Planctomyces sp. SH-PL14: one gene and its partner. The protein of the gene in region 2 interacts with the protein of the main gene of each other region in a pairwise test. Links are inferred from orthologs where the notes say so. Each region holds a gene or a part of one and is shown on either strand. Other genes may lie near its edges.

Region 1 (11,210 bases), 1.6 Mb from region 2 along the record:
TTGTAGGAGGGGTCGGTCAGGATCTCCTGATACCCCGTCATGCTCGTGTTGAAGCAGACTTCCCCGCAGACTTCGGCATCCGCTCCGAAGGACTGCCCCGTAAAGACTGTCCCATCCGCCAGGGCCAGCTTCGCAGGTTTCGACATCAACGTTTCTCCCTCTCGCCGGATGGGGCGAATGTCCCCCGCACACCGTCCCGGGAGGCGAAATCCGCGTCGCAGGATCGACGGGCGGGCGCACCGGGAGCGCGAGGGAATTTTCGGACGGTTTCTATCATATCCCCCGGGGGGCCGAAAGCGTCTCGGCGCGTTCTCTCCCGCGTGCGAGAGAAGCTGTCGGCGATGTCATGCACCGCCGAAAACCGTTGGAAAACCGCTGACCGCCGAGGCTCGCTTCGAGGGGGGCGGGTTCGGCGGTAGAATTCCGCGGCGGATGCGCCGCGGATTCCTCATCGGAGCGCGGCCCCAGGTGTCCCGGTTCCGGCCCCCCGGCTCCCCGCTCCTCCACGCCGAGGCCGCCCGGCGGGACGTCAGGAGACCTTTGTGCTGCAACTGATCGTCGTCGGTCCTGAGCCCAGGCTCCGCGTGCGGCATCCGCTTCTTCGGGGGCAGGCGTACACCATTGGCCGCACGGGGGACGCCCAGATCCCGGTCCCGTGGGAGCAGTCGCTCTCCCGCCTCCATGTGACGCTGCACGTCGAGGACGGCTCCGTGCGCCTCGTCCGCGAGCCCGACGCCCGCAACCCCGTCTACATCAGCGGCGAGGAGATCACCGAAGGGCGGCTCTCGGGGGGCGAGGCATTTGTCATCGGCGAGACGCAGTTTGCCGTCTCCCGCGGCGAGTCGGAGTCGAGCAGCGCCAAGGACTCGCCGGTCGAAGAGGTCGTCTTCACCCGCAAGCAGCTCGAACAGGTCCGGTACGAGGACCCCGACCGCCGGATCGAAGTCCTCTCGCGGCTCCCGGACATCATCTGGGGGGCGAGGTCGGAGGCGGAGCGGGACTCCCGGCTTGTGAACCTGCTCCTCACCGGAGTCCGCAACGCGGAGGCGGTCGCGATCGTCTCGATGAACAAGTCCGGCCATGTTCAGCTCCGCAGCTGGGAGCGGCGGCGCGAGACCGCCGGCGCTTTCCGTCCCAGTCGGCGGCTCATCGCGGAAACGGTCGAGCAGTCGCAGACGATCCTTCATCTGTGGGACAGCTCCGACGCCGTGGTCCACGACTACACGGTCTCGGGGGAGTTCGACTGGGCCTACTGCACGCCGGTCGGAGAAGTCCGGGGCCAGCAGTGTGCGCTGTACGTCGGGGGCCGCTTCGCCCCGCTCCCCGGCCAGGACTCGCGGTCGGGCGCTCCACACCTCCAGGCCGATGTCAAATTCACCGAGCTCCTGGCGGACGTCCTGAATTCGATCGAGCGGCAAAACCGGATGGAAGGGACGCTCTCGGTCCTGCGTCAGTTTCTCTCGCCCCCGATCCTCGCGGCGATCGAGCGTTCGGGTGAAGGGACGTTCGACACCGACATCCTCAATCCCCGCGAGTGCGACGTGACGGTCCTGTTCTGCGACCTCCGCGGCTTCAGCCATCGGGCCGAGTCATCGGCGGGGGACCTGCACGGCCTGCTCGACCGAGTGAGCCGGGCGCTGCAGCTCATGACGGGTGAGATCCTGGCGCACGGCGGCGTCACGGGGGATTTCCTCGGCGACGCGGCGCTGGGGTTCTGGGGCTGGCCCTTTGCCAGTGACGAGGCGCCGCTCAATGCGTGTCGGGCGGCGCTGGCGATCCGCAAGGCGTTCGCGGCGATCCAGCAGACGCCGGAGCATCCGCTGGCCGACTTCGAGATGGGGATCGGCATCGCCCACGGCCGAGCCGTCGCGGGGAAGATCGGGACGAGCGATCGGGTCACCGTGACGGTCTTCGGGCCCGTCGTGAACCTGGCCAGCCGCCTGGAAGGGATGACGAAGCAGCTCCGCGTTCCGATCCTGCTGGACGAGCCGACCGCCGAGATTGCGCGGACGCGGCTTTCGAAAGAGGAGGGGCGGACGCGGCGGCTGGCCCGGGTTCTGCCGTACGGGATGGAGACGCCGCTGGTGGTGACGGAGTTGCTGCTTCCGCATGCGGACTATCCGGACCTGACGGACGAGCATCTGGCCCAGTACGAGCAGGGGGTCGAGCACTTTATTGCCGGCCGTTGGGACCAGGCGTACCGGTGTCTGCACGCGATGCCTTCGGCGGATCAGGCGCAGGACTTTCTGACGCTGCGTATTGCCCAGCATGGACGTTCCGCACCGCCGGGCTGGAAGGGGATTGTCGAGCTCCCCAAGCAGTAGTGACGTTTGCTCAAACCGCGTCCTTGCCAGCACAGCGATGCTCGCTCAAATCCAACGTGCCACGGCAGCCGGGGTCAAGGGGGTCTCACCCCCTTGCCGCCGGAGGCGCTTTCACGAGGAACCGTGGTAAGCAACGGACGTGCCCTTTGTGGTACCGGCGTTGAGGACTCACCACGCGCTTTGCAATCCCCGCCGGTTGGTGAGGGGGCATACGGCACGTTGTCCGCGTTTGGACACAAACTCCTTCAGGCATCTCTCGACGGCCAGGCCTCCGGCGGGCAAGAGGGCGTTGCCCCCTTGCATCCCCCACCAGGGGTGCCCCTGGACCCGGTTCAAAAACACCTCTCTCGGTAATCGCGGCGGATTCGTAGATTCGCCACGCATCAAACCTGTCCCACCGCCCACCAAGAAGCTAGCGTTCAAGAATGGCCGCCCACTCCCGGGCGACGCCCCCCATTTGCCCAACGCATGCCCGTTGTTCCCCCCCTCCCGATGTCGTTCGTTCCCTACCTGCGACCGCAGGTCTGGGGCAGCCGACATCTGGAAACCCTCGGCCGGAACCTCCCCCCAAACCAGCCCGTCGGCGAGTCCTGGGAACTCAGCACCCACCCCATGCACATCAGCCGCGTCGCCATGCCGGCGGCGCTCGCAGGGCAAGGGTTCGATCGACTTTGGCGCAGCGCCCTCACCGGACGCGACTCCACCGAAGACGCGGGGGACTTCCCGCTCCTCATCAAACTCCTCGACTGCCGCGACTGGACGTCGATCCAGCTCCATCCCGACGACCTCCAGGCCCGCCAGAACGCCGAGGGCTCCCCCGGCAAGACCGAAGCCTGGTACGTCCTCCACACCGAGCCCGACGCCGAACTCCTCCTGGGGACGCGGCCGGGCGTGACCGCGGAGGACCTGGCGGCCCTCACCGCCAACGCCGCAGGCCCGCCTCCCGTCCCGGACGAAACCCTCGACCGACTCTTCGTCCGCAGCCGCCCCTCGGTCGGGGACTTCATCCTGATCCGTCCCGGAGTCGTCCACTCCTGCAAGGGGATCACGGCCTGGGAAATCCAGACCCCCTCGGACCTCACGTACCGCCTCTTCGACTGGAACCGCCTCGGCCCCGACGGCCGCCCGCGGGAACTCCATGTCGCCAAGGCCCTGGCCTCCGTCCGCTGGGCCGCTCCCAAAGCGGTGATGACGCACTGGCCCGGCGTCCTCCGGGAGCAGGAGCAGACTCCGCGGTTCTTCCGCTACCTCGACGCTCCGTTCCAGGTCGAACACTGGACCGTCGGCACCAAACCGTTCCGCCTCCCTCCCGGCCCGATGCGCGTCCTCTGCACGATCCGCGGCGAACTCCGCCTGCGGGGAAACGGCTTCGAGGAGGAGGTGCCGGGGATCCAGTTGCGGCTCCTCCCGGCCGGTCTCGAGGAGTGCTGGATCTCGGCCCGCACCGGCGAGGCGGAGCTGCTGCTCGTGATGCCGGAGTCGTCGCCGTCGCCGGGAGAAGCCGGCTGATCCGCCGGGCATCCGGAGGGGGCCGCCAACCTCTCGATTTGGTCAGGATTTCCTCGGAAATTCGTTGGATTTTGTCGAGTCGACCCCATTGATTGGCGGTCCCCGCGAATCCTCGCCGATGAAGTGGCTGAAACGCGGTCGCCCGGCTACCATCGACCCGGTTGCACGCGCCGATTTCTTACGGACACCCCATGCCCGACACGCTGACGATTCAAGACAACCGGACCGGCAAGACCTACGAGATTCCGATCGTCGACGGCACGATCCGCTCCACCGATCTGAAGCAGATCAAGACCGGTGCGGACGACTTCGGGCTGATGGCCTACGACCCGGCGTTCCTCAACACCGCGTCGACCCGCTCCGCCATCACCGACATCGACGGCGACAAGGGGATCCTCCGCTACCGCGGCTACCCGATCGAACAGCTCGCCGAGCACAGCACCTACCTTGAGGTTGCCTACCTCCTCCTGCACGGCGACCTCCCCAACGAGTCCCAGCTCCAGGAGTGGGAAACCTCGATCTCGCAGCACACCGTGGTGCACGAGAACGTCAAGCAGCTCATGGAGGGCTTCCGCTACGACGCACATCCCATGGGGATGTTCATCAGCACCGTCGCGGCGATGTCGACGTTCTATCCGGACGCCAAGAACGTCCGCGATCCCGAATGCCGGATGAAGCAGATCCACCGGCTGATCGCCAAGGCCCCCACGATCGCCGCCTTCTCGTACCGGCACTGCCAGGGCCGCCCGTACAACTACCCGCACAACCGCCTGGGCTACACCGCCAACTTCCTGGCGATGATGTTCAAGATGACCGACAACCCGTACGAGCCGCACCAGGTGCTCGCCCGGGCCCTCGACATCCTGTTCATCCTCCACGCCGACCACGAGCAGAACTGCAGCACGAACGCCATGCGGGCGATCGGCTCCTCGGAAGCGGACCCCTACAGCGCCCTCGCCGGCGCCGCGGCGGCCCTCTACGGCCCGCTCCACGGCGGCGCCAACGAGGCAGTCCTGAACATGCTTCAGGAGATCGGCCACGTCAAGAACGTGCCGGGCTTCATCGAAGAGGTGAAGGCGGGCAAGCGGAAGCTGATGGGCTTCGGCCACCGGATCTACAAGAACTACGACCCGCGGGCCAAGATCATCAAGCGGACGGCGGACGAAGTCTTCGCCGTCACGGGCCGCAACCCGCTTCTCGACATCGCGATCGAGCTCGAAAAGATCGCTCTCAACGAAGAGTACTTCGTCAAGCGGAAGCTCTACCCGAACGTCGACTTCTACTCCGGCCTCATCTACGAAGCGATGGGCCTCCCGATGTCGATCTTCCCGGTGCTGTTCGCCATCCCGCGTGCGGCCGGCTGGCTCGCCCAGTGGTCCGAGATGCTGCAGGACAGCGAACAGAAGATCGCCCGCCCCCGCCAGATCTACACCGGCAGCGACGTCCGCGACTACGTTCCGCTGGGCAAGCGCAAGTAGCCAGCGGCGAGGCCCCTGGGCCCGGTGGCCGTCAGCGACCCGCTGGACCGGGCGGCCGTGGAGTAGTGGGATTGAGCTATGGTTACCGTGCCGGCGGGCGCGGTGTTCGAGCGGGTGTCACTGCTGCCAGCTTTGGGCCAGCAGTGATTGGGCATCCAACTCGAACTCGGCACTGCGGGTCAAAGCACCCGCAGTGGCATCCGGCGAGCATTTCGGCCAGGACCTCGCATCGAGGTGGTCGAACTTCCGGGTAAGCAGAGCGATGATCCGGAGCTCGCCGGGATGGGCCAGGATGATTCGTGTGGCGCGCGGCTCGACAAGCATGCCCATCAAGCCGAGGTTGGAATGCACGCCTGGGCAGCACTGCCGGCGGATGAACTGATTCATGACGCCGTGTCACTGCGGCCGGCGAAGTCAGGTGCCGAACGGCTTTGTTAAGACCCACCTCCCATAATTCAGGTCCACATTGGCCGAGCCGATCCATCGTCCTTCCAGTCGAAGCACGTCGTCCGCCATGATGCGGAATTGAAACACTCCGTCAAACGGACGCTTGCTGCTACGCCACTTCCCGGTGAGAATCGGATACTTTAGCTCTCCCTCAAATGTGTACGTGATTTCGGCTGTCTGGTCGGTTGTGACGCCTTTGTAAGCGTTCCCCGAAGAGGTGATCTGGACTTTATCATTGTAAGTCTCTTCGCTGCCATCCATGTCGACGGCAGTAAACTCAGAGTCCCATACGCCATCGAGTGTGAATGCTTTATTCTTCGCCGTCTTCAAGCAGTCGACCATTCTGTTCCAGCGAGGGAGGTCCTGTCCTCGATAGTTGCTGGCGTCCAACTTGAGATTGTCGAGGTTTGTTTTCGAGCAGTCGTCAAGCTTGTCGTTCGCCAGTGTCAATGGAATTTGCCAGCGATAGTACTGGTCCAACGGCAACCAGCAGCGGACAAGATCTTCCGCGTGATGGCTGCTCATGTCAAACATCCAGTTGATGAGATGCCGCATCCAAAAGAAGCCGCCTCTGTCTATGCATCCGCCGAGTGGAAAGCCCTTGCCAGAGGAGCCGGTCCCCATCGAAACCAATGTCATGTCCTGCGGAAGTTCGCCCGCCTTGATCGCCCGCCCGACAGCCAACGTCGAAGGATTGTTGGCGGCCATTCCACCGTCGAAGAAGACTCGCTCATTGTCTTCGAATCTCATCTGATAGCCAGGAAAATATACCGGCGCTGCAGAAGAGGCTGTGCAGATATCGCGAAGCAGCAATGGCTGATGCGTTGGTTCCAAGCTGTCGAAAACTCGGGGGGTGCGTGCCTGTCCGTCAATGGCCGTAATCAACAGCCTTGTCTTCACGCTTTGCATAGTGGCATTGCCAAGCCTTGTGTTTAAAAGGCTTCTTATTCCGGAAGCGGTGTAGAGCGGGTCTCGATACTCCGAATAAGGGAACCAGTTCCATGACGAGCCAGCCCACTTCTTGAAAACATGGCTCTCGTCGGCCAAGGCATTGTCGGACTGTCCTTCATAGAGTTGCAAGAGCTCAGAGGCTCGCTTCCCGATCGCCAGTCCCGCGGCAATAATGGATCCCGTCGATGTTCCAGCAATGATGTCGAAGACATCGCAAAGTCGGCGGTCTCCGAGATCGGCTTCCAGTTGCTGTAAAAGCGCTGCTGGAATGATCCCGCGAATTCCTCCGCCGTCAATTGATAGAATGCGAAAAGACATCAGATGGCCCTCTGGGAAAGCTGACTGCCCAAACCTTCAGCTTGAAACTGTAATAGTCGAGGGGCCATCCTTCAACTCAGGTGGCGGCCGCGTCCGGTGTTAAGTGTTCTTCTCGTTTTGTTCTCACAGTCTCAGCTTGATGTTCATCCGCGGCTCCGCATGCGGCGAGGGTCTGAGGCGTTGATCTTGAGCTGACCGTTTCTCGAAGACGAAGGGTGGAGCTAAGAGCCTATCCGAGAACCCCCGCAGTCCTCCAAGCGGTGATGGCGAACTGCAGGTGGAGAAGTGCGAGATAGTTGGCGGCGGTCTTTTCCCAGCGGGTCAGCAGGCGTCGGGCGCGGTTCGTCCACGAGTGCAGCCGTTCCACCACCCACCGTCGCGCCCGGCCTCGTCGCCGCACAGGACGCGGAGGCTCGGTCCCCTTCCGAGGGATATGGACGACGTATCCTCGACGGGCCGCCGTCTGGCGGATTGTCTGCGCGTCATAGCCCTTGTCCGCGCACAGATGCTGACGACGACGTCGTCCCGGGGGACGGCGAACGGGAAGCCTTTGGAACGTCTCGACCACCAACTTCTGATCGTGCACGTTGGCGCCGGCCACGGCCACTCCCACCGGCACACCCCGGCCATCAGTCAGCACCGAGCGTTTGACCCCCAGTTTCCCGCGATCTGTGGGGTTCTTCCCCGTCTTTTTCCCCCCCGAGCGGCGCTTTGGTCATGGCCCCATCCAGACTCTGCCACTCCCAGTCGATCCCTTTCAGATCATCGTATTCCTCAAGCGCGGCCCGCCACAGTTTGCGGAACAGGCCGCGCCTGACCCACTCCTGGAAGTAGGCGTGAATGGCGCTGCCGGAGCCGAACTCCTGGGGCATTGCCTTCCATTGGCAACCCGTCCGCAGCACGTACAGGATGCCTGTCACAACACGGCGTAGAGGCAGACGTGGACGTCCCCTCGACAATTCGGTTTGTAAACCGGGAGCGCGGGCTCGATCCGTTCCCAGAGCGAATCGGAGATCTGGTGAAACTTTGACGCGTCGCTGGCAGCCACGGGCACACCTCCATGCACCTTTCGAGAGCAGACACTTCTCGAAATGCACAGAGCGGGCCAATTCACGAGACGGTTCTCGGATAGGCTCTTAGAAAGATCGCCACGGCCCCAGTCCGATCTCGCAGAGGAATGGTGGAGACTCTTGTGGTCATCAGGGGAGCGGCTTGACGCGGATCTCCTTGAAGTACCATACGCTTCCCCGGTCGTGCGCCTGGAGAGCGATGGCGCCTCCGTCTGCGGAGAAGCGCCGGCCCGCGCGGGTCGGTGGCCGTTCCACGTTGACCGGCTCCGTGTAGTCGACGACCTGTTGGCCATCGAGCTGGATCACGATCCGCTTGTCCCGGACGGTCACGTTGACCCGGAACCAGTCGGTCTCCTTAACGGGTGACTCCGCCAGGTCGACGATCGCATACAGGCTCCCGGTCTTCCGCTTCTCCTTCTCGGTGCTGTTGAGCTGAATCTCGTAGCCCTTCGCCAGATGCCGGGCCGCGTCCCGCAGCTCGTGATCGGCATGCACGAAGATCCCCCCGTTCGAGTTGGGCTCGGCCCGCACGACCGCCTGCAGCTCGAAGTTCTTGAATCGCACGAACTCGTCAGGCCCGCTCCCTACGAAGAACAGGTGCGCCGATTTCTCGCCGGCCGCCTGGATGCGGAGCGTCCCGTCGACAACCTTGAACGACTCTGGGTCGTAGTCAGCCTTCCAACCCGACAGGTCCCGGCCGTTGAACAGCTCCCGCCACTCCTCCGCGCCGGCGGGCGTCCAGGCCAGGAGGCAAAACAGAAGGATCAATCGCACGGTCGTCTCCCGCGGAAAGCGTTGTCCGATCACTGCCGTAGGCCGGCCTAAGTCCTCGAAACCCAGCATCCCATCCTCCAGCCACGATAAACAGTTTGCATCCTACGGCGAGGTCTCAAGTCGGACGGAGGTCCCATCCGGCAGGTCCTTCAGTTGCTCATGGATGTGTCCGGAGGCGCAGAGGTACTCGACTAGGGGAATCGGGCTGATGTTGTCGAGAGTATATCTTCCGCCCAGGACGGGCGGCTGTTTGAAGCCGTAACATTGGAAGGGCTGTAGATGAACCCCAGAGGCGACCAGCTTGTCGACGAGCGGAATCGACAGCCACTCGTTGGCATTGTTTCCCTTGTCGATCCGGGAGGCGAAGTCGTCCCGGCTGTCGGCGAGGCGCGTCAACGTTCCACCGGCGACTTCCAGCATGTGGACGCTGTTGTCCGGGAGAACGAGAAAGCAGTCCGCGAAGCGTGAAACGATCCACAGCGTGAACTCGCTGGGGACCAGCCAACTCCACCGACCAAATGCCGTCTGCCAGTCGAGATCATTCTGATCGAGGAGGTAGTCGGTCAGCTGCATCGAACTTCCCACTCCACACCGTCAGCCAGCGGCGGAGGCCTCTCCTACTTCGCGGGGCCGGGGACGTTCGCCGCCAGCAGGTTGAGGAACGTCTCCACTTCCGCCTGCGCCGCAAGGTTCGTTCGGACCAGGAGATTCGTGCCCAGCTGCTGAATCGTTCCTGTCCCGGGCTCATCGGCGTCCCACGGCCCGTAACAATGGGCGACGACCAGCTCCCGGATCTTCTCCTGAACCGTCGTGCTCAGGCTGGCGACGTTGTAGACCCGGAGAGTCCGCGCTTCCAGCGCCTCAAAGCGATACTGCAGCACCAGCCGCCCGTGCCGGATGTTGTAGCCCGCCTCGATTTCGTCCAGGGAAGAGAGCAGTTCATGGACCGTGGTCTCGGAGACGTCGACGGAAAACTCCGCAGTCAGGTCCCGCCCCGCTTCTTCAAAGGAGAGCCGGTCGATCACCACCGGAACCTGGAGCACCGCTTCCAGCGCCTCCGCGAACGTCGCCAGCGAAAATCGCTGGTTGCGGATCGTCACGATCCGCCAGAGGGCGTCGTCAACCTTCCTGTCTCCCGGTCCGCCGAGTCCCACGCCGCGAATTGCCGACACCCGTAGCGTCTCGCCGGCGACGATCGCCGCGGGGTTCGGTTTCGGCGGCGACTCGGACGGAGCGTTCGCCGCCGCCAGCAAGCACGCCACGCACAACGCCATCACCGCGACGCGGGACCCGGAACGCGACACGACCGTCTCCATGATTGAGGATGAGCAACCCCCTGACGATGAACATGCTAACCGTCGGCCGTCATCGTCACCAAAGAATTCCTGCCGGACTCGGTGGGGGCGGGACGAGCGGCTCCGCTCATTGGCCGGTCGGAACCGGCCCCAGCGTCAGCCATCCCGGCGCATGGCGATTCTGGTCTTCGTTCGCGAAGTGAAACACCTTGCCTCCTTTCAGGGGATTGATCACCCGCAGCGCGACATGCCGCGCCGCGGCGGCACCGCCGATCCGCGCCGACCACTTCCGCGGTGGCGCCTCCGGGAGCAGCCGGGTCAGCGACCAGTCGACCGGCTCCGAACTCACGACCGCCCCTTGCCCGTCCAGCAGCCCCAGCTCCAGCGTCCACTCCCGGTAGAACGGCGCGACCCCTCGGTTGACCACGTCCGCCGTCACCGACAGTTCGCCGCCGGTCCGCGCGATCTCTGCCCGGATGACGTGGAAGTCGTACCCCATCGCCTGCACCTGCGTTGCGGCGCGGCGGAACCGGTCAGGGCTTGGCGTCTCCTGAAACATCCCCGTGTCCATCAGCCACGTCGCGTGGGTCTGGCGGACGCATTCGGCGAAGTCCTGTGCTTCCGGGATCCCGGGCCGGGCGTCGAAGATCTTTCCCCACAGTTCCGGCCGGATCTCGCCGCCGATGGGCTGCGTCTTCCACTTCGCCACCGCGGCCGGTCCCGCCTGCCGAAGGGCCGCCAGATAGAACCAGTCGTCCTGTTTCCGTCCGGTCTCCAGCGTCGCCCAGGCAAAGGAGTCGTCGTGGTATCCGAACGGCCGGTCGGCGTTGGCCGTCTGCTCGCCGTTCCCCGGGCCGGCGGGATAGCGGAGCAGCACCGGGGTCTGCCGGAACGCTTTGGCGTAGGCGGTCAGGACCTCGTCCTGCACCTCCTTGGCGGCCCACAGATCCCCGCGCGGGTAGGTGTGCCACTCTCCCCACGTCCCGAGCAGCCCGGCGGTGATGTAGGCGATCCGCGGATCGCCGTCGTAGCGGGCTCCCAATG
Region 2 (11,185 bases):
AGATGGCGGCGGTCGACACGGTCCCCCCCGCGGGAATCCCGCTCGTCCTCGAGGCCGCCCGCAGTCGGGACGCTTCCCCCGCCACACTCGCCGGGGCGGTCGCGATCCTGTCAAAGTCGAATGAGCCCGCCGCGGTCCCGGCGCTGCTGGCAGCCTTGGCGACCCTCGATGAAGCGAAGGGATCGGGTAAGGACCAGGAAGCAGCCCGGAACGCGTTCCTCGCCGCGACCGTGATCGAGAGCCAGCACGCCGCCGTCGAAGAGGCCGCCGAGAAAGCCGAGGGCCGCGCCGCCGACTGGGCCAGTGCCGCCCTGCTGACCCTCGCCTCCCGCAACAACGGCAGCCCGGAAGCTCGCGATGCCGCGCAGAAGGCGATCCGAACCGCCTGGGCCACGCCGGCCCGCCGGATCCAGCTCATCAAGGCCGCGGCCCGCATCCGCAGCCACGCCATCGACGACGAAATCCTCTTTGCCGAAGGGGATGAGGACAAAGCGGTCGCCGAGGCGGCCCGCCGGGCGATTGGCGACCTGAAGCTCAGCCGCCGGGCACCGGACACCAGCCCCAAGATCGGCTCGCTCCCGCCGGAGCAGGTCATCGCCCAGGTCGTCCCCCGCAAGGGAGACCCAGGGCTCGGCGAGCTCCTCTTCACCAAGGCCAACTGCATCGCCTGTCACACAACGTCGAAGGATCAGGCCCAGAAAGGCCCGTTCCTCGGCAGCATCGCCAAGACCTACAAGCGGCCGGACCTCGCGACCGCGATCCTGATCCCGAGCAAGACGATCGCCCAGGGCTTCACCACGAACGTGATCGTCCTGACCGACGGCCGGGTCGTCACCGGCTTCGTCACGAACGAGGAGAGCGACCGGGTCACGCTCCGGGACGCGCAAGCGAAGGAATATGTGATCAGCAAGGCCGACATCGAAGAGCGCGGCACGCAGCCCGTCTCCATGATGCCTGAGGGTGTCATGAAGAACTACACGCTCCATGAGCTGGCGTCGCTGCTGGACTACCTGGAGGCGCTCTCGGTCAAGTGATCGGCACCGTCTCTTTTCGCCTCACCCGCCTCCGGTCGCTCGCCGGATGAGGCCAAGGACGGTAGCGTGTCCCCTTGGACACAACCGCAGTCCTCAGCCCCCGGGAGAACAGGGCGACCTGTCGTCACTTTCTCCAGCGATCACGGCAAATTTCCGTAAACTTCACGGCGAATCAACATGCAGAGTCGAAACTGATCTAGACAGGTACCAGCGCCTTATGCCCATGCACACGCCCGTTCGCTGCGGAGATCCGGAACACGACGGATCGCGTTCGTCCCGGCGGATGGTGAGGGAGAGTGCCCTGGGTGGAGCGGAGGACCCGCTCCCTGGACCGCAGCATCCTGTGGAGGCCATATGGTTTCGCGAGCCTGGGCTGGGAAAGCCCGTCCGATCCGCACCCTGTTCCTGAGCGACGTTCACCTGGGCAGCCGGCATGCCCAGACGGGCCCCCTGCTGGAGTTCCTGGGACGCTGGATTCCCAGTCAGGTCTATGTCGTCGGCGACTTCGTGGATGGGTGGCAGTGGCGTCGCGGCTGCTGGCATCAGGATTACAGCCGCATCCTGAACGTCTTCGAGTACTGGGCCGACCACGGAACCACGATCCACTACACCCCCGGCAACCACGACAACTTCCTCCGTGACCCCGAAATCGCCCGCGTCATCGAGCGGCAGCTCGGCTTCGTGGAGATCCAGGACGAGTTCCAGGCCGACATGATCGACGGCCGCAAGCTTCTCGTCATGCACGGGGACCAGTTCGATCTTGTGGAAGGCTCCGCGCAGTGGGTCTCCAAGATGAGCACGGTGGTCTACGACAGCATCCTGACCGCCAACTGGCACCTGAGCCGCATGGTCCGCCGGCACCATGTCAGCCCATACGACTTGTGTGCCCGCGCGAAGAAGCGGGTCAAGCAGGTGATCCGCTTCCTGAGCTCCTTCGAGTCGACGATCCTCGAGTACGCCCGGGCGAAGGGGTGCGACGGGGTCATGTGCGGACACCTTCATACCCCGATCATTTCTCCCCGCGGGGAGATGGTGTACTGCAACACCGGGGACTGGGTCGAGAACTGCACCGCCATCATCGAGCACGACGACGGCGAACTGCGGCTCGAGCACTTCTACACCGGCGACCGTCTCCGCCCGAGGAGCTCCCGCAAAGGGGCGGCTCCGATGGGCCTGGAGAACTGGAGTGCCGCGGCTCCGTCGCTTAACCTGATGCAGAGCCCGTCTCTCAATCTCGTGCAGGGCACGGGATTGATCCCTGAATCGTCCATGACCGAGCCGAGTTGCTGAGGTCGCTGTCTGCGGCCGCCCCGCCCGTCGGGCCCGCCGCGGATCTGGAGCTAGAACATGTTGGAATCTCTCCGCAGCCGCTGGTTCAGCCTGATTCACCTCAAGAATCTCGTCTACAACCAGTGCTGGGAGGATCCGCGGCTTGACCGGGAAGCGCTCGAGCTCACCGAGCGGGACAACCTCGTCGTCATCACGTCGGCCGGATGCAATGCCCTCGACTACGTCCTGGCGGGAGCGGGCCGCGTCACCGCGGTCGACATCAACCCGATCCAGAACGCGCTGCTGGAGCTCAAGGTCGCGGGGATCCGCCATCTCCCGTACGAGACCTTCTTCCAGATCTTCGGCGAAGGTCACTGCGACCGCTGGGCCGAAGCCTATGCCGCCATGCGGCCCTCCCTGAGCCCGATCGCGGCCGGGTTCTGGGACAAGCGCGGGGAAAAATTCTTCAACAGCCGGCGGAGCTTCTATTTCCGCGGCTCGTCGGGCCTCTTCGCCTGGCTGGTGAACGGCTACATCAACCGCGTCGCCAAGATCCGCGGCCCGGTCGAGGCGGTCCTCGGCGCCAAGACGCTCGAAGAGCAGGCGGAGATCTATCACCGCGAGCGGCTCAAGGTCCGGCTCTTCCGTCCGGCGATCCGCTGGGCCCTCCGGCGGGACACCACGATGGCGATGCTCGGCGTTCCGGCCAGCCAGCGCCGTCAGATCGACCGCGACTACCCGGGGGGCATCGCCGCCTTCATCATGGACCGGGTCGAAGAGGTCTTCACCCGCCAGTCGCTCGCCGACAACTACTTCTGGCGGGTCTACCTGACCGGCAAGTACACCCAGGAGTGCTGCCCCGAGTACCTCAAGCCCGCCAACTTCGAGACTCTCAAGAACGGCGCGGTCGACCGGCTGAAGATCTTCACCGGTCCGCTGCTCCGGTTCCTGTTGGAAGCCGAGCAGCCTCTGACGCGGCTCGTCCTCCTCGACCACATGGACTGGCTCTACGAGCACCAGCCGGACACCCTCCGGGGAGAATGGCAGGCGATCCTCGAGCGTTCGACGCCGGACGTCCGGATCCTGTGGCGGAGCGCCGGCGGCCGCTGCGACTTCGTCAACCCGGTCAAGGTGACGGTCGACGGCAAGCCGACGACCGTGGGGGACGTGCTCGAATACGACCGCGACCTGGCGGGACGGCTCCACACCCGCGATCGGGTCAACACCTACGGCAGCTTTGCGATCGCCCGCCGGAAGTCGACCGTCGCCCCGAGCGCGTGAGTTCGGTAGAACGAACTTCACGCCGCGACCGTCGGCCGCGTCTCCCTCGTCTTCTTCGCTTCTGGCTCTCCATGTCGTTCGCCAACCTCGCCCGCGATGCCCGCGTCCTGTGGCAGATGTGTGTCCATCCGCACGGCGGAGCGACGCACAAGGACCGGCTGGACAGCTTCTACGCGGGACAGGCGGACGCCTACGACCACTTCCGGAAGCGGCTCCTCCACGGCCGGCAGGAGATGATCGACTCCGTCCCGACGCCGGTCGGCGGCGTATGGGTCGATCTCGGGGCCGGGACCGGCGAGAACGCCGAGCGGATCGGCGAGCGACTCAAGGATGTCCGGCAGCTGTATCTCGTAGACCTCTGCCCGTCTCTCCTCCGCGTGGCCCGGGAGCGGATCGCACGGCACGGCTGGACGAACGTGGAAGCGGTCGAGGCGGACGCCACGCAGTACCGCCCCGCGACCGGCGAGGCGGACGTCGTCACCTTCTCCTACTCGCTGACGATGATCCCCGACTGGTTCCGGGTGATCGACCAGGCGCTGACCTGGCTCAAGCCGGGAGGGATGCTGGGGGTGGTCGACTTCTACACCGCCCGCAAGCACCCGGGCGAAGGCTCGGCACGGCACGGCCGGATGTCGCGGCTCTTCTGGCCGGCATGGTTCGGGTCGTCGAACGTCTTCCTGAACCCGGACCACATCCCGTATCTCCAGTCGCGTCTGGAGACGGTCCAGCTCATCGAGGCCCAGGGCAAGGTCCCGTACCTGCCGCTCGTGCGGGCGCCGTACTACCGCTTCCTCGGCCGGACGCCGCAGAGTTAAACACCAAGACACCAAGGAGGCACAAAGAGCACAAAGGCTGCCCTCCGACATGCCTTCCCTTTGTGTTCTTGGTGAAGTCTTTGTGTCTTGGTGTTTAACGATCCGCTCCGCCTTCGTCTGGAAGCGGGAGAGCTACATCAGCGCCAGCGGGTTCTCGCGGGTCTTGAGCGGGAGTGAGACCGGCCCGCCGACGCGGTGCGACTCGAAGACCGCGGCGATCATCTGGATGATCTGCCGGCAGTCCTCGGCGGAACATCTCGTCGTCCGCTCCGCCTCGATCGATTCGATGAGGTCGTTGATCGCGGCGATGTGCCCTCCCTGGTAGCTCCCATCCTTTCGCGGCTCCGGCTGGTCGATTCCGGCCGACGTGATCTTCTGCCATCCCTTGCCCGACCGCCCCGGGGACCATGCGGCGTCCTTCAGGATGTAGGCCGGAGCCAGGTATCCGCTCTCCATCTCCAAAACTCCCTTGGAGCCGAAGACCTGGATCGCAAACCGCGTCGGCGCGCCTCCTACCCCCTTGCGGGAGGCGAAGTGCCCGAAGGCCCCGCTGGGGAACGCATACGTCGCCTGGACGTTGTCCCCCGCCAGGAGTCCGATCCCCTCGGCCCCTTGGGCGACGTCCGCCTTGCCGACCGGATGCCCCCCCTGCATGACGGTCGCCGAGCACGAGAGCGCGTCGGCTCCGGCGAGCGAGCGCATCAGGCCGAAGACGTGCGAGCCGAGGACCCATAGGTCTTCGCCGCCTCCCCGGCGGTCTTCTTTGCCGCGGGCCCGCAGTTCCAGGACATCGCCGATCTCTCCCTGGCGGAGGATCGAGCGGACGGTGTCGAGGACGGGGGAATACTGGCTGATGTGGGCGATGCCGAGCTTGAGGTGCCGCATCTCGAGCTGCGTGACCGCTTCGTCGCATTCGGCGAGGGTGCGGCAGAACGGCTTCTCCATATAGACATGGCACCCTGCTTCAGCCGCGGCCAGGATCATGTCCCGGTGCTGGTCGATCCACCGGGGGCAGATGGCGACGATGTCGAGTTTCTCCTCGGAGAGCATGTCCCGGTAGCGGCGGTAGGCCTTCTTCGCCCCGATCCGCTTCTGCGCCTCGGCGAGGCCGGCTTCGTGTTCGTCGGCGACGGCTGCGATCTCGACGTTCGGGAGCCTGGTGAACGCCATGTCGACGGCGTGGCCGTAGTCGCCGCGTCCTGTGTGCCCGATGATCCCGACGCGATAGGTCCGTGGCATGTCGTGAGGCCTGCGATCGGGGGCGGCGCTTCGCCGGGCTTCAACGCTGATGCCCGCCCGTGGCCGCCTCGTCCGATTTTAGAGAGTGTTTCGCACGGCCAATTGGATCGCAATGGTGATCCGGCAAGGCGACCTACTGGGTTCAGGGGCACCCTGGTCGGGGATGCAAGGGGGCCTGTGTTGTTTCTCTGGCCCCCTTGCCCGCCGGAGGCTTGGCCGTCGAGAGATGTCTGACAGAGTAACGCGGACGACGTGTCGTATGCCCCCTCCAGGCCGCGGGGATTCCGGAGCGGACGTCCATTGCTTACCACGGTTTCTCATGGAAGCGCCTCCGGCGGCAAGGGGGCCTGTGTTGTTTTTTGGCCCCTTGACCCCGGCTGCCGTCGCACGTTGGGTTTGAACTAGCAACACCGTGCCGGCAAGGACGGCTTCGAACCAGTGGGACAAGACATCGGGCGAATGAGAGATCACGTTCGAACGGCTGACTTCGTCCGCGTCTCGATAACTCCGCCCACCAAACTGGGCAGCGTGGGGAACCTGTCGGTGATGAACCAGCCTGATCGTGTGGAAGACAAAATCCATGTCCGGGCCTTGATGGAATAACGTCCCCGATCCGCTGTCGGCCCAGATGCACACGCAGCAACTGCTTTGGAGACCAAGGTTTTTGCTCATTCTCGTCGCGACTTTCGAAAACGGGAGCGGCGAATCGAAAGTACGGCACGCTGCATGCATTTTGATCCATCGTTCCTGCAACCGCAGGATGAGGTGATCCGATGTCTCAACCAATTCATGTGTTCTGGAATGGAGATGCCAGCAGGGCGAGTGCCTTGCAGCAGTTCCGTCAGACACTGGATCGTCAGCGTGACGTCACCGTTCACGACGCGGGTGACCTCGGGACAGAAGTCCACTCAGTCCTCCGTTCCCACGCCGACTCGGATGTGCGACTCGTCGCCGCCGGGGGCGATGGGACTGTGAGCGCCGTCGCCGCGGCGATCGTGGAACAGCAGGCCGCGCGAGCCACGCTCGCGGTGTTGCCGCTTGGAACAGGAAACGACCTCGCCCGGTCGCTTGGCATGCCTCTGGATCTCGAAGAAGCCTTTGAGGTCTGCCGCTCCGGCGACACGGCTGCCATCGACGCGATCGAGGCGACCAGCGCGGAAGGACAACGCCTCGTCTTCAACATGGCGACGGCGGGAAACACGGGACGGTTCGTCGATTCGATCGATGAGGACTTCAAGAAACAGTGGGGGGTCTTCTCCTACGTCCGCGCCGGAGTGATGGCGCTGGCGGACCTGACACCCTATGAGCTGCAAGTGGAGGTCGATGGCCGGCCCCTGCCGCGGTGCGAGGCGATCAATGTGTTCATCGCCAACGGCCGCAGCTCGGGAGGGGGCGTTCAAGTAGCACCACAGGCGTCGCTCAGCGATGGCCTCCTGGACTACGTGATTGTCCTGAACGGATCCATCGGCCGGCTCACGAGCCTGGCGGCGGACTACGTGATGGACCGGCTGCTCGAGAACGATCTGATCGTTCACGGGCAGGCCCGGTCGATCACGCTGAAGGGAAGTCCCCCGCTGAAGTTTTCAACGGATGGAGAGAGTGTCTCAACTCCATTGTCACGGTTCTCCGTTCGCCCGAGAGCTCTCTCGGCGGTGGTCGGCCCGCTGGTGACCGCCACTCCCATCGGAGCCCCGGTATCGGAGGTCGCAGAGGAGTTTCCTCTCATGGCGTGGAGTTGAGTTTCCCAAAACGTCGGCGGCCGACCTTCTGCGGAAGAGGTGGCTGACCTGGATCATCACCTGTTCCGCAACTGAGGAGTCTGATCATGTCCAGTATTCGAACCCTGCTGCTGGCGACCGTTGCGGCCGTCGGCGCCCTGACGATGGCCCCGACTGAGTCGAAGGCTCAGTACTACTACGGCGGGGGTGGGTACTACGCCCGGCCGTATTACGGTGGCTACTACGGCGGCTACGGCTACAACCGCGGCTACTACGGACGCGGCTACGGCTACAACCGCGGCTACTACGGCGGCCGTGGCTACGGCTACGGTGGCTACGGCTACTACGGCGGTCGTCGAGGCTACAGCGTCTCGACTCCGTGGGGTGGCTTCAGCTATGGCCGCGGCGGCCGGTGGTGGTAATCCGCCACGTCAACTTGGATGACACGAAAAACCGCCGTCAGTTCGACGGCGGTTTTTTCCTTTTGATGGCGCGTCGAACGATATGGGAGCAGGAAGTCCAAGGGATTTCGGCATCTTCAGCCGACCAGTCCCGCGCGGCCCCCGATTTGCCATCCCCAATTGCGTAACATGCCCTGACCGGTCCTGGCCGTATCCATTTCGGCCGTGTCCAGTTCCCTTATGCGCTCGAACAGCAGGAGTCCGTCATGATCCCTTTTCGATGGAAGTCATTCGGACTCGCCTGCGGAACCGCTGGCGTGCTGCTGCTGAATGTCGCGTTCGCCGACAAGAAAGATAAGGCGAGCCGAGGAGCTCCCGAGCGCCCCGCCGCCGGTCCGCGCGGGGCCGAGTCCCGCCCGGCCCCGCCACCGCGATCCGCCCCCCCGGCCCCCCATCCCGGCCGTCGGCTCCTCCTTCGATTGCTGCTCCCCCGTCCGGCCGCGCGTCGGGCGGTCCACCGCGATCGTCCGGCCGTGAACGATCGGCTCCTCCGGCGGCCCCCAGCATCGCCACCCCCTCGCCGCCGATTGCTCCCCCGTCGAACAACCGGTCACCCGGGCGGGTCCCGGACATCGGCCGCTCCATGGAGCGGGGCCGGCAGGTGGAAACACGCCGTCCTCCCAGTGCTCCTGCGGGCCAGGTGAACGCGCAGCTCCCCGGCCGCGGTCCCGGCGGACTCCCCGGAAATCCTCCGAGTGTTCCATCGCTTCCCAACGCCGGCCGCCTTCCCAGCGGACCGCCCGCCGGTGCCCCGGGGATCCCGTCGGGCCGGATTCCGGGAGGACCTCCCGCTGGTGTGCCGAGAGTCCCGTCCGTCCCGACGCCGGGCCGCGGCTCAGGAGTCCCTTCCAACCCGATCCCGTCGAACCCGATTCCTTCAGTCCCCTCGACTCCTTCGATCCCCCGGCCCGGTCGCGGCTCGGGAGTCCCGTCAGGAATCACTCCGTCTGTTCCCTCGGTCCCCAATCCCGGCCGCCTTCCGGGAAGGCCGGGCGCTGGAACGCCTGACACTCCCTCGATGCCAAGACCAGGCCGCGGCCCCGGCATCCCTTCAACGGACCTGCCCGGTGTGCCGTCGACACCCGGCCGTGTTCCGGGCACCCCGTCGGCCAACACTCCCACCCTGCCCCTCCCGGGCAACACGCTCCCCGGTCGTCCGGGACGGGATGGAGTGACCCCCTCGATCCCAACCCCCGGTCGCGGCGATGTGGGTCGGGGACCGAATGGTCGCCCCGGCATCCCAGGCGTAACGCCAGGTTCGCTTCCCGGCGGCATCCCAGGGCGCGACGGCGGTCCGGGACGCGACCGCGACCGCGGCCCTGGGCTGAGCGACAACATCGCCCGCGATCCAGGCAGCCGCCCGGTCAAGCAGTTGCGGATCGATCCCAAGCTCCGCCTCGACAACCTTGTCCAGGATCCCAAGGTCGCCGGCGGGCTGCCGGACCTTCGCCGGGTCCGGGACGAGAACGACCTGCGGCAGGCGTTCGACCGGCTGCGGACCAATGACGCCGTTCGTTCCAATCCGCAGCTTGCGGCCCTGAATCTGGACCGCGTCTCCGGCCGGTTCCAGACGCGGATCCGCGACAACGACTTCGCCCCGCTCGTCCAGTCCCGGATCGGCCGGCAGTACGACCTGGACCGGCAGTTCAACCTCTACCGTCGTGGGGACGTGACACGGCAGCTCAACCTCAACACGACCCTCGTCGCGAACGGGGGCTGGGGACGGCGGCGGTCGGGACCGATCTTCGCCGGCTACACGGGATCGAGCTTCAGCGTCTGGTATCCCGGCCCGCGATGGTATCCCCGCTGGGCCTGGCAGCCGATCTGGAGCCCCTGGGTCAGCTGGTCCTTCTGGCCGACCGTCCTGCCGATTTACGACCCGCGGCCGTTCTACTGCCGTCCGTACTTCTACGACCCGTGTCCGCCGATCGTGGTCTATGACTACCCGGTCTGGCAGCCGCTCCCGATCGTCACCGCCGGAACCTGGGTCGATGTCCCGCCGGTGGTCGTGCCGGCGGAAGACCTCCAGCTGCTGGCGGTCCGGTTCGTCGATCCGGGGCACGTCACGGAGAAGCTCGGCCCCCGGTTCCGCGTCTGGTTGCGGAACAACAGCAAGACGGAGATCCGCCAGCCGTTCGACGTCTCGCTGTTCGCCACCAACACGCAGCAGCTGGCCGGCAACGTCCAGCAGTCGGGCGTGACGATTCCCGAGATCGCTCCGGAAGCGACGGTCTCGATCGACATCCGGCTGCCGTTCGAGGCGAACGCCATGAACCGCGACACCGACGGCTCACCGATGCCGTTCGAGTTCCTGCACGCCGTCGTCGACAGCCGCGGCGCCCTGCCGGAAGCGGACAAGGCGAACAACGGCGCCGTCCTGAACCGCGGCGAGATCTACTCGGTCGACCCGGCCGCCTTCTCGACGGACGTCACCGCCGCTGCCCCTGGCACGGTGGTCTCGCTCGCCGGTGAAGGGTTTGGTCCGGAGCCGGGCCAGCTCATCGTGACGGTCGGCGACCAGCAGCTCTCGGCGGAGATCCGGGGGTGGTACGACCTCGGCGTGCAGTTCACGGTACCGAATGTCGGTGGGAATTCAGCCGCGGATGCTCAGGTCCTGGTGATCCGCGGTGACGGCGCCTCGAGCAACCCGGTGCCGCTGAGCGTCGCGCCGGAGGGGATGATCGGGACGCTCCCGACTCCGCCGGCCCCCATGCCGCCGAGCCCTGAGATCCGGTAGTTTCTTCCTGCGTCAAAACAGAAGGGGAGGTGACTCGGTCACCTCCCCTCTTTTTGTTGTTTCTGCCTGAATGCCGCCGAGCCACAGAGTGTGGTTTTGCGCGGGAGGCGTAGTCGATGAAGGTGGGCCTATCCGCAAACTTGAACCACGTCCTCGCCGGCGCAGCTCCCATAGCTCAAACCCAACGTTCCACGGCAGCCTGGGGTCAAGGGGGCCACGCCCCCTTGCCGCCGGAGGCATTTTCGTTGAGGAACCGTGGGACACAACGGACATCCCCTTTGGGCAAACAGCGTTGAGGACTCCCTCACATCACACCGCCCACATTGCAATCCCCGCGGGTTGGTGAGGGGGCATACGGCACGGTGTCCGCGTTTGGATACTCGCTCCTTCAGCTTGGTCGAGACGAGACGGGCCTCCGGCGGGCAAGGGGGTGTGACCCCCTTGCATCCCCCACCAGGGTGCCCCTGGACCCGGTGAGGTCAATTGCGTTGGAGACCTATCGTTCCACGGGTCTCACCAAGGCGTCTCCATCATCCCCACGATCTGCCGCGCCAACTGATCGGCCGCCTGCTGCTGAGCGACGGCGAGCGACTGTCCAGTCTCCGGGGCGAAGCTGACGTCCGTCAGGAGC

What was found.
Region 1: the proteins of VT03_RS24840 (region 2) and VT03_RS18805 interact in binary tests that used the Escherichia coli proteins (3 or more experiments, as listed by UniProt). The link is inferred for Planctomyces sp. SH-PL14 from one-to-one orthologs.

The regions. Positions count from the first base shown.
Region 1 is NZ_CP011270.1:4,929,838-4,941,047, forward strand. What follows is about bases 3,331-6,167. They hold VT03_RS18805 (citrate synthase), read left to right. Parts: upstream 3,331-4,024; coding sequence 4,025-5,311; downstream 5,312-6,167. Other genes in these bases: VT03_RS18800 (type I phosphomannose isomerase catalytic subunit), read left to right, coding at 3,331-3,833; VT03_RS33635 (hypothetical protein), read right to left, coding at 5,429-5,698; VT03_RS18815 (patatin-like phospholipase family protein), read right to left, coding at 5,726-6,167. Also shown: carA (glutamine-hydrolyzing carbamoyl-phosphate synthase small subunit), read right to left, coding at 1-146; VT03_RS18795 (adenylate/guanylate cyclase domain-containing protein), read left to right, coding at 543-2,324; more of VT03_RS18800, read left to right, coding at 2,793-3,330; more of VT03_RS18815, read right to left, coding at 6,168-7,027; VT03_RS18825 (DUF1080 domain-containing protein), read right to left, coding at 8,227-8,871; VT03_RS18830 (T6SS immunity protein Tdi1 domain-containing protein), read right to left, coding at 8,974-9,444; VT03_RS18835 (hypothetical protein), read right to left, coding at 9,489-10,175; VT03_RS18840 (DUF4832 domain-containing protein), read right to left, coding at 10,294-11,210.
Region 2 is NZ_CP011270.1:6,494,699-6,505,883, reverse strand. The notes cover bases 5,583-8,394. They hold VT03_RS24840 (diacylglycerol/lipid kinase family protein), read left to right. Parts: upstream 5,583-6,411; coding sequence 6,412-7,377; downstream 7,378-8,394. Other genes in these bases: VT03_RS24830 (hypothetical protein), read right to left, coding at 8,045-8,371; VT03_RS24835 (hypothetical protein), read left to right, coding at 7,464-7,778; VT03_RS24845 (Gfo/Idh/MocA family protein), read right to left, coding at 5,583-5,638. Also shown: VT03_RS24865 (discoidin domain-containing protein), read left to right, coding at 1-1,034; VT03_RS24860 (UDP-2,3-diacylglucosamine diphosphatase), read left to right, coding at 1,389-2,324; VT03_RS24855 (DUF3419 family protein), read left to right, coding at 2,382-3,584; VT03_RS24850 (class I SAM-dependent methyltransferase), read left to right, coding at 3,656-4,399; more of VT03_RS24845, read right to left, coding at 4,532-5,582; VT03_RS24825 (hypothetical protein), read left to right, coding at 8,989-10,554; LPS assembly lipoprotein LptE, read right to left, coding at 11,068-11,185. UniProt on the Escherichia coli protein: In vitro phosphorylates phosphatidylglycerol but not diacylglycerol; the in vivo substrate is unknown.